One region of the Delftia sp. WSY_10 genome, then DNA from elsewhere that is predicted to be linked to it. Evidence: riboswitches for the same ligand, from Rfam matches in the RefSeq annotation. Region 1 holds a riboswitch; the other holds the start of a gene.
What was found. A riboswitch is a leader RNA that binds a small molecule or an ion and turns the genes downstream of it on or off. The one in region 1 is predicted to bind cobalamin.
Positions count from the first base shown of each region.

Region 2: linked by a shared signal. The riboswitch ahead of ACF8ML_RS13145 (TonB-dependent receptor) and the one ahead of ACF8ML_RS04590 (TonB-dependent receptor) in region 1 are both predicted to bind cobalamin.

Region 1 is NZ_JBICKY010000012.1:550,737-555,285, forward strand. Features, by position in the region: gene ACF8ML_RS04585 (ABC transporter substrate-binding protein) at 1-358, opposite strand, end outside; gene ACF8ML_RS04590 (TonB-dependent receptor) at 548-2,788, opposite strand; cobalamin riboswitch at 2,917-3,201, opposite strand; gene ACF8ML_RS04595 (CHAD domain-containing protein) at 3,256-4,137, opposite strand; gene ACF8ML_RS04600 (YbaK/prolyl-tRNA synthetase associated domain-containing protein) at 4,195-4,549, opposite strand, start outside.
Region 2 is NZ_JBICKY010000029.1:105,004-109,552, reverse strand. Features, by position in the region: gene ACF8ML_RS13160 (2OG-Fe(II) oxygenase) at 76-807, shown strand; gene alkB (DNA oxidative demethylase AlkB) at 835-1,485, shown strand; gene ACF8ML_RS13150 (2OG-Fe(II) oxygenase) at 1,500-2,183, shown strand; cobalamin riboswitch at 2,196-2,515, shown strand; gene ACF8ML_RS13145 (TonB-dependent receptor) at 2,636-4,549, shown strand, end outside.

The DNA.
Region 1 (4,549 bases):
CGGGCGTGACGATGACCAGGTCCGGCTGGCGCGCCACCACGGCGTCCACCGAAAACCCCAGCCGCCCGCCCACCTTGGGAATGCGCTCCACGCCCGGTGGAAAGCGCGTGAAATCCTCCACGCCCACCACGCGGTCCAGCAGGCCCAGCGCGGCCACCAGCTCGGTGTTGGAGGCAAAGATGGAGACGATGCGCTGCGGCGGCGCGGCAATCTCCACGCGCCGGCCCAGCGCATCCTGCAGCACCACCGGACCGCCTGCAGCGACGGTGTCGGCCCAGGCCGCGGGCAGGCCGCAGCCCAGGGCCGCCGCCGCGCCCTGGCGCAGCAACTGGCGGCGTGGTGTGCAGACAGCCTTCATCTCAGTGTTCCATGACGCAAGGCGCCGTACATGACCTATGAAACCGGCGCAGTCCAAAGCGAGGGACACCGAGGAAGGGCCTATGCCGGCCGCGCCGCCCCGCCCCGAGGGTGTCGTCCCCCTCCCGCGTAGCGAGAGAGGGCGCCGTGCACACGGGGGAAGGCGCGAAGCGACTCAGGGGGTGCTTCATCAAAACTCTGCCTGCAGGCCGACCATGAGTTCGCGCCCGGCCATCGACGTTCCGCAGCCGCCGTTCTGGTACGCCGGGTTGGCGATGCAGGGCGCACGGTCCAGCGCGATGAAGATGGGGTGGCGGTTCAGGTCGAACAGGTTGTTCACGGCCGCGAACAGCTTGACGCCCGGCGACACGCGGTAGTCGGCACGCAGGTTCCAGATGGTGAAGGCGCCCTTGCGGTGGATGAAGGTGCTGCGGGGCTCGCCCTGCGGGATGAGCAGCGCCTCTTCCGTATCGTACCACATGGGACCGCGCAGCAGCGTGGACAGCTGCAGGCTCCAGTCGCCCTGCAGGCGCCCGCTGCCGCGCCCGTAGCGCACGCCGGCCGAGGCCTCGTAGCGGTACATGCGCTGCACCTTGTCGGTATTGGCCGACGCTGGCGATCCCTTGTCCCGCATGCTGAAGTGGTAGTAGCCGCCAGCCCAGGCCTTGAGCTGGTGGCCCGTCAGGTTCAGCGCCCGCGCCAGGTCCATGTCGGCCTGCATTTCCAGGCCGCGCGCCACGATGTCGGCCGCGTTGTTGGCGTAGTCCGAGGTATTGGTCGTGGCCCCGCGCGAGACGGTGATGATGCGGTCGCTGATGGTGTTCTGGAACAGGGCCGCATCCACGCGCCAGCCGGGCTGCTGCAGCGCGGCGCCGACCTCGATCTGGCGGCTGGTCTCGGGCTTGAGGTTGGGGTTGCCGAAGGTGCGGCCACCGCCGACGGCCGTGAAGTCCGAAGCCAGCTCCGTGGCCGTGGGCGCGCGAAAGCCCGTGGAGGCCGCAGCGCGCAGCGTGAGCCGGTCCGTGGCCTTCCAGGTGGCGCCGGCCGACCAGGTGTGGTTGTCGTAGTCGCGCGTGCTGGCCTGGGCCAGGGCCAGGTTGGGCGTCTCGTCGAAGCGTGTCGTGCCCCAGGTCTTGCGCAGGCCGGCGCGCAGGGTCAGGCGGTCGTCGAACAGGGTCTGCGCGTCCTCGACGTACAGCGCGTGCACCTGCTCGGTCTGGTTGTTGTCGTAGGGCGCAACCTGGCCCGCCGGGCCGCCCGGCATGGCCACGCGCAGGCGGTCGGAGCGCAGCTTGCTGCGCTCCCAGTCGAAGCCCATCAGCAGGTCATTGGTCTGGCTGACACGCAGGCGCGGCTGAAAGCGCAGGCCCGTGGCGTCCAGCTGGCGGTGGTTGTAGTCGCGCGCCGTGCCGGGCACGGCGCTGTTGCCCGAGCGGATCACGGGCGATGCCCAGTTGAACTCATCGGTATCGACCAGGCTGTAGAGGTGGGTCGTCCAGCTCAGGCGCTGGCCGGGCAGTGCGCCCTCGTAGGTCAGGTCCAGCGAGCGGTTGCTGCGGTTGTCGCGGCTGTAGATGTTGGCGCCCGATCCGCGAAAGCCCGCGTTGTAGATGCCGTCCGTGCGCAGCTGCAGCTCCACGCGGTGCAGCTCGTGCAGCTGCCAGCCCAGGGCGCCGCTGGCGCCGCGCCGCTTCCAGCCCGTGTTCTCCATGCGCATGCCGCCGTCGCCCGACTCGTAGTCGCCGCGCCCGCCTGCGCTCACGCCGAAGTACCAGTCGAAGCGGTCATTGGCGCCGGCCGTCTGCGCATCGGTGCGCCACAGGTCCCACGAGCCGGCCTGGACCTGGGCGCGCGTGCCGGGCGCTGTCGCTCCCGTCTTCATGATGATGTTGACCACCCCGCCCATGGCCTGGCTGCCGTAGATCACCGAGGACGGGCCGCGCACGATCTCGATGCGCTCCACATCCGAGGGGCTGAGCTTGGACAGGTTGGCCGTGCCCGCGCGCCGGCCGTTGACCAGCACCAGCACCTGGCTGCGGAAGTCGCGCCCCTGGCCGTCGGTGGAGGCGCCGCGCAGGTTCATCGAGGTCTGGGCCGCCGTCCATTCGCTGAGAAAGCCCACGGCGTTCTCGGCCAGCAGGTCGGTGACCGAGCGCGCGCTGGAGCGCTCTATGGCCTCGCGGTCGATGGTCTGCGTGGTGCCCGCGATGCGGCTGCGCGCCTCGGGCCGCGCCGTGGCGGTCACGAAGACGGCGTCCAGCGCATCGTCGGCGGAGTCCGTGGATCGCCCGGAAGCCGGCTCCTGCGCGGCGCCGGCCGCTGCAGCGCAGCTGGCCAGCAGGACGGCGGCCGCTACGGGCCGCAGGCTGGAGACAAGAGGGAGAACAGAGAGAAGGCCGGAGGAATCGGCGGCCGAGGAAGCGAAGCGCATGCGTTGAATCCAACTGCCCCAGTCACCCGTGGGGCCTATCGTCTGAACCACGCCGCACGGCGCGCACGCCGGAGCCGGCCACGCCAGCGCAGGCTGGGGCCGGACCGGACAGGCGCACTCCCGCGGCGTCCGAAAGCAATGCAGAAGGCCGGTATCCGGGCTTGCGGAACGCTGCGGCGCGCAGGGTGGGCGCGCTGCAGCAGGCATCCCCGCCTTCCCATGTCCGTCCAGACACAGTGGCTTGCGGCGCGCAACCGGTGGGTGGCGCGCCAGCGTGGGGAGTTGTATTCCGCTGACCGTTGCGGGGGCAGCGCAGGCATTGCGAGCGGCCACCTCGATGGCATCGCGCACCTGCTTCCCGTTGAACCCCTGGCCGGCAAGCGGCATGGGGCACCTTCAGCAACAGCGCACCGCCACGGCCCAGGGGCTGCGGCGGTGCGCCAGCGGCGGATTATCGCTGATGCGGTCTAGGCCCAGAAGCCCGGCACGCGGGCCAGCGCACGCAGCGCGCGGCGGCTGCTGCGCGCGCTGGTGGCCAGGCGGGCCTGCAGGTAGCCGGCGGCAAACCAGGCGCGCGGATCCGTGCCGGCCTGGTCACGAAAAAGCGCGGCCGCCACGGCCATGTCGTTGTGCAGGCCCAGCGCGTCCTGGGCGGGCACCAGCGCCTCGGCAAAGCGCCGGCCCTTTTTGCCGGGCCACATTCCGGGCGCGAATTCCCGCGCAAAGTCCGCCAGGTAGCGCAGGCGCTTGAGCCGCTTGCGCACGCGGTGCTGCTGCGCCAGCGGCAGGCGGTCGAACCGCCGGCCGTCGCGCAGCACCTGGCGGTGCAGGCGCGCCAGCCGCCGTGCCAGGTACTTGCGCGTGCCTGCGGCGGACAGGCTGACCAGGCCGGGCTGCCGCTTGCCTGCAGGCGCCTGCGCCAGCGCATGGATCTCGGCCAGCGTTTGCAGGAACTGCGGCTCGCGCACCGCAGCGGCCGCGTCCGCGTCGGCCTGCCCGGCATCCGGCACGGCCCAATCGCACAAGGGCGCATCGGCGTCCTGCAGCAGCGGCCGCACCACGTCGGCCAGGGTGCCGGCATCGCGCAGCGTGCCCAGGCGCGCAAAGGCCAGTGCCAGCGGGGCATCCCATTCGGCGCGCATGCCGGGCGCCAGCCCTGCGCATTCGCGCAGCAGGGTGCGCAGGCGCCGCAGGGCCACGCGCAGCTGGTGGATGCGTTCGGCCTCGCCGCTGCCGGCGTCCACGGCATCCATATGCGACTGCACCTGGGCCAGTGCGGCAGCCAGCGCCGCACGCACAAAGCCGGCCGCATCGGGCCGGTCGGGGAACTGCCTGGCAGGGGTGGTCATGGTCAGGAGAGGATGTGCGGGCGTTGCTGCGATTGTGGGCACCGCCCGGCCCCCGGGTCAATCGGCGCCATCCCCGCTCAGGCTGTGCAGCGCGGGCCGGGCAATGCGCACATAGTCGGCCGAGTCCAGCACGATGGAGCGGTCCAGCCGGCCCGCATTGAAGGCGATCTCGGCAAAGCGCTCCACCAGTGCCGGGTCCACCACCAGGCGCACCTGCGGGTTGAAGGAGAACGGCGGCACCGATCCCATCACGCAGCCGGTGGCGGCCTGGGCCTCCTCGGGCGAGGCCAGCGTGGCCTTGCGCACGCCCACGGCCTGGGCCAGGCGCTTGAAGTCCAGCTTGCGGTCGCCGGGCAGCACGGCCAGGAACAGCTGGGGATCGCCCGCACCGGACGCATCGCGGCTCTTGCAG
Region 2 (4,549 bases), on a different contig from region 1:
GGGATGCAGGCGCTGCTGCGGCGCCCTAGACTGCGGCAATTGCCCACAGCGCCCATACCGCCAACCGCGCCCGCCATGCACAACCTCCGTCTTTTCGACAACGAAGCTTGCGAATCCGCCCCGCCCTGCCAATGGACGCAGATGGAGCACCAACTCGACGAGCACGGCTGTGCCCGGCTGCCCGGCCTGCTGGACGCGCAGCAATGCCGTGACCTGGCGGCCCTCTACACCAGGGAAGACGGTTTTCGCTCCCGCATCGTCATGGCCCGCCACGGTTTCGGGCGTGGCGAATACCGGTATTTCGACTACCCCTTGCCACCTCTGCTGCAGCGGCTGCGCGAACAGCTGTATTCCCGCCTGGTGCCGGTGGCCAACCGCTGGAACCAGCGCATGGGGCTGGATGTGCGCTATCCGGACCGGCTGCAGGACTTCCTGGCGCGCTGCCACGCGCACGGCCAGTTGCGGCCCACGCCGCTGATCCTCCAATACGGCGAGGGCGACTACAACTGCCTGCACCAGGATGTCTATGGAGAGCATGTGTTTCCGCTGCAGGTGGTGTTGCTGCTGTCTCGGCCGGGGCAGGACTTTGCGGGCGGGGAATTCGTCATCACCCAGGCCGATGGCGACAGGCAACGGGCCGATGTGATGGCGTTGGGCCAGGGCGATGCGCTGGTCCTGGCCGTGCGCCACCGGCCCGTGCCGGGGCGGCGCTCAGGCTACCGCCGCGCGGCCATGCGCCATGGCGTCAGCCGCGTCCGAAACGGCCATCGCCATACCGTGGGGCTGATCTTTCATGACGCACTCTGATATGACGCACTTTGATGGACGGCCGGTATGAGCACGCTGGATCTTTTTGCCGATGAACCTCCCATGGGCATCGAACCCATTGGTCCCCAGTCCGTGGTGCTGCGCGGCCATGCCCTGCCCCATGCGGCGCCACTGCTGGCTGCGGTGGACGGCGTCATGGCCCAGGCGCCGCTGCGCCATCTGGTCACGCCGGGCGGCTTCACCATGTCGGTGGCCATGACCAACTGCGGCACGCTGGGCTGGACCAGCGACAGGCGCGGCTACCGCTACAGCGCCATCGACCCGGTCAGCGGCCAGCCCTGGCCCGCCATGCCGGCCGTGTTTGCGCAGCTGGCGGGCGAAGCGGCCGCCGCTGCGGGCTTCGAGGGCTTCGCGCCCGACGCCTGCCTGATCAACCAGTACCTGCCCGGCAGCCGCCTGTCCCTGCACCAGGACCGCGACGAGCGTGACCTTGGCGCGCCCATCGTCTCGGTGTCACTGGGCATGCCGGCCACATTTCTGTTTGGAGGGCTTGCGCGCGCGGACAGGACGGCCAGGGTGTTGTTGCAGCATGGCGACGTGGTGGTCTGGGGCGGCGTGGATCGGCTGCGCCACCACGGCGTGTTGCCGCTCAAGGACCAGCCTCACCCGCTGCTGGGCGGGCGGCGCATCAATCTCACTTTTCGCAAGGCGGGTTGAATGGAGGGTTCGAAATGGATGGGCTGAACAGCAGTGATCGCTTCGCCGGCCTGGACTGGGGCCGCATTTGCACCCAGCTCGATGCAGAGGGCCATTGCCTGCTGCCACGGCTGCTGAATGCGGATGAAAGCCGCGCCCTGGCCGGCGAGGCGGCCATGCGCAATGGCCTGCCGCCCTCCCTCGACACATGGCGCCCGGTACTGTACCGGCACCTGCTTGCCATTGCCAATCGCTGGCGTGCCCAAATGGACATGCAGCCTGCCCTGCCCGCCTCGTTCGAGGCCTTCGGGCAACTGGGCCGCCAGTGCGGCCAGATGCATCCGCAGTCGCACCTGCTGCATGTGGCGCAGGCGGGCCATGCCCCGCTGCGCTCATACAGCGAAGGAGCGGCGGTGTTCCCGCTGCAGCTGGTGCTGCTGCTGTCCCGGCCGGGCCAGGATTTCGAGGGCGGCGAGTTCGTGATGACCGAGCAGCGACCGCGCATGCAATCGCGCCCCATGGTGCTGCCGTTGGGCCTGGGGGATGCGGCCATCATCGCCACGGGGCCGCGCCCGGTGCGCGGTGCGGCGGGCTTTTACCGTGTGCACCTGCGGCATGCCGTCAGCCGCGTTCACCGTGGCGAGTGGCTGGGTCTGGAGCTGCTTTTGCACGACGTGCCCCAGGCGCCAAAGGCTCTGCAAACAGACCGCTGGCTATAATGCCGCGCCTGCAAAGGCATCCGTGCAACAGGTGTCCACATGCCAGCCATGGGGATGAAACGGGAACAAGGTGACTGCCAGCAAATGCTTTTTGCGCTGCCGGCACAGGCCTTGGCTGCCCCCGCAACGGTAAACAAGTCAAGGCGCTCCACGCCTGTCCCGCCAGTCTCCGCAACCCTGCGGAGGGGCGATGACAGGCTGTCACTGGTTCATGGCGTGGTCTGCAACATGCAGCTTTTCGCGGGTGGATTGGGAAGACGGGGCGCTGGGCGCAAGGCATGTCCTTGCGCCGCTTGTGAGCCCGGAGACCGGCCTGCTGCGTTTCGCGCCCGCTGAGCGGGCGCTTTCTTGACTGTCTGCGGGGTGCGGATGGCAATGTCCTGCACCCTATCCTTGCACGCTGGCTGGAGAGGCGGCAGTGCCTTGCTTTCGCATCAGGCGGTCGAAGACCGATGTTCGAAATGCATTCCTCCCTTTCCTGCGTTCCCAGCACCCGTGCTGCCGATTCCCTTTGCCTTCGGCTGAGCCCGCTGGCTCTGGCCTGCGCCTTCCTGTCCGCTCCTGTGCAGGCACAGACTGTCCTGCCCGAAGTGCAGGTCACCGGCCAGGCCGAACGCATCGGCCAGCAACTGGCCCAGCCTGCGCGCTCGGCCAGCCATACCGGCGTCTCCAACCAGGAAGTGCCTGCCAGCGTGGATGGTGTTTCTGCCGAGCAGATGCAGGAGCGCGGCGACTACGCCCTGGTGGACGCCGTCACGCGCACCGTGGGCCTGACCTCCAGCAGCACGCCGGGCAACGGCGGCCTGTCCTTCAGCAGCCGTGGCTTTGCGGGCGTGAACTCCGTGGGCGTGGCCGAAGACGGCATGGTGCTGGGCGTGGCCGCCGGCACCACGGCCTATCCCGGGGACAGCTGGGGCTACGAGCGCATCGACGTGCTGCGCGGCCCGGCCTCGCTGATGTATGGCAGCGGCACCATGGGCGCCACCGTCAACGCCATCCGCAAGCAGCCCAGCCGCACCAGCTCGGCCGAGGTGCTGGTGGGAGCGGGCACGGACGACACGCTGCGCGTGGGCCTGGGCGTGACCGGCGCCCTGGGCGCCTATGCCAGCTACCGCATCGACAGCTACACCGCGCGCAGCGCGGGCGAGCGCGACCTGGACCAGTCGCGCAACGGCAAGTTCATGAGCACGTTGCGCTTGGAGCCCACGAGCGACCTGCAGATCGACCTGATTGCCGACCGCAGCGTGCAAAAGCCCACCCGCTACTGGGGCACCCCTGGCCTGGACGGCAAGGTGGTGGAGTCCCTGCGCGACCGCAACTACAACGCAGAAGACAGCGTGCTGCGCTATGCCGACGAGCGCCTGCGCGCCAAGGTGCAATGGAAGGCCAATGACTGGTTGACGGTGCGCAACGAGCTGTACCACGTGCAGTCGGACCGCCACTGGCGCAACATCGAGGCCTACGCGCTCAACCCCGCCACCTGGACCGTGGGCCGCTCCGACTACCTGGAAATCCTGCACGACCTGCAGCAGACCGGCAATCGCCTGGGCCTGAACGTGAACCGGGGCTCGCACAAGATCGCCATGGGCTGGGAGGCCGCGCGCATCAACCTGCGGCTGTCCAATAACTCGCCCTACGGCGGCTCGTCCACGGTCTCGGCCTGGGACCCCGTGCATGGCAGCTGGGCCAGCCCCGATGTCACCAAGGCCAAGACCGAAACCGGCGTGACCCAGCATGCGCTGTACCTGGAGGATGCCTGGCGCATCAGCAACCGCTGGCTGGCCATGGCCGGACTGCGCCGCGATGTCTACAGCTTTGCCAGCCATTCCCTGGTGGGCGGCACGGATTTCAACAAGACGCTGGCCGCCACCTCCTGGCGCCTGGGCCTGACCTATGAGCTGGCCCGCGACACCCATGTCTATGGGCAGATCAGCTCGGGCCATGATCCCGTCAACAGCCTGGTGTCGCTGAACCTGGCCAACACGGCTTACAAGCTGAGCAAGGGCCGCCAGGCCGAGATCGGCATCAAGCAGCAGGTGGCAGGCGGGCGCGGCGAATGGACGCTGGCCGTGTTCGACATCAAGAAGGACAACATCATCACGCGCGACCCCGACCGCCCGGCCATCTCCATCCAGGGCGGCAGCCAGTCCTCGCGCGGCGCCGAGGTCACTGCCAACTTCCAGGCCACGCCCACCCTGCGCCTGGAGGGCAACCTGTCCTATGTGGATGCCCAGTTCGACAAGCTCATCGAGGCCGGCGGCAACCGCGCCGGCAACCGCCCGCAGAACGTGGCCAAGACCACGGCCAACCTCTGGGGCCACTACCGCGTGGGCGCCTGGCAAGCCTCGCTGGGCCTGCGCTACGTG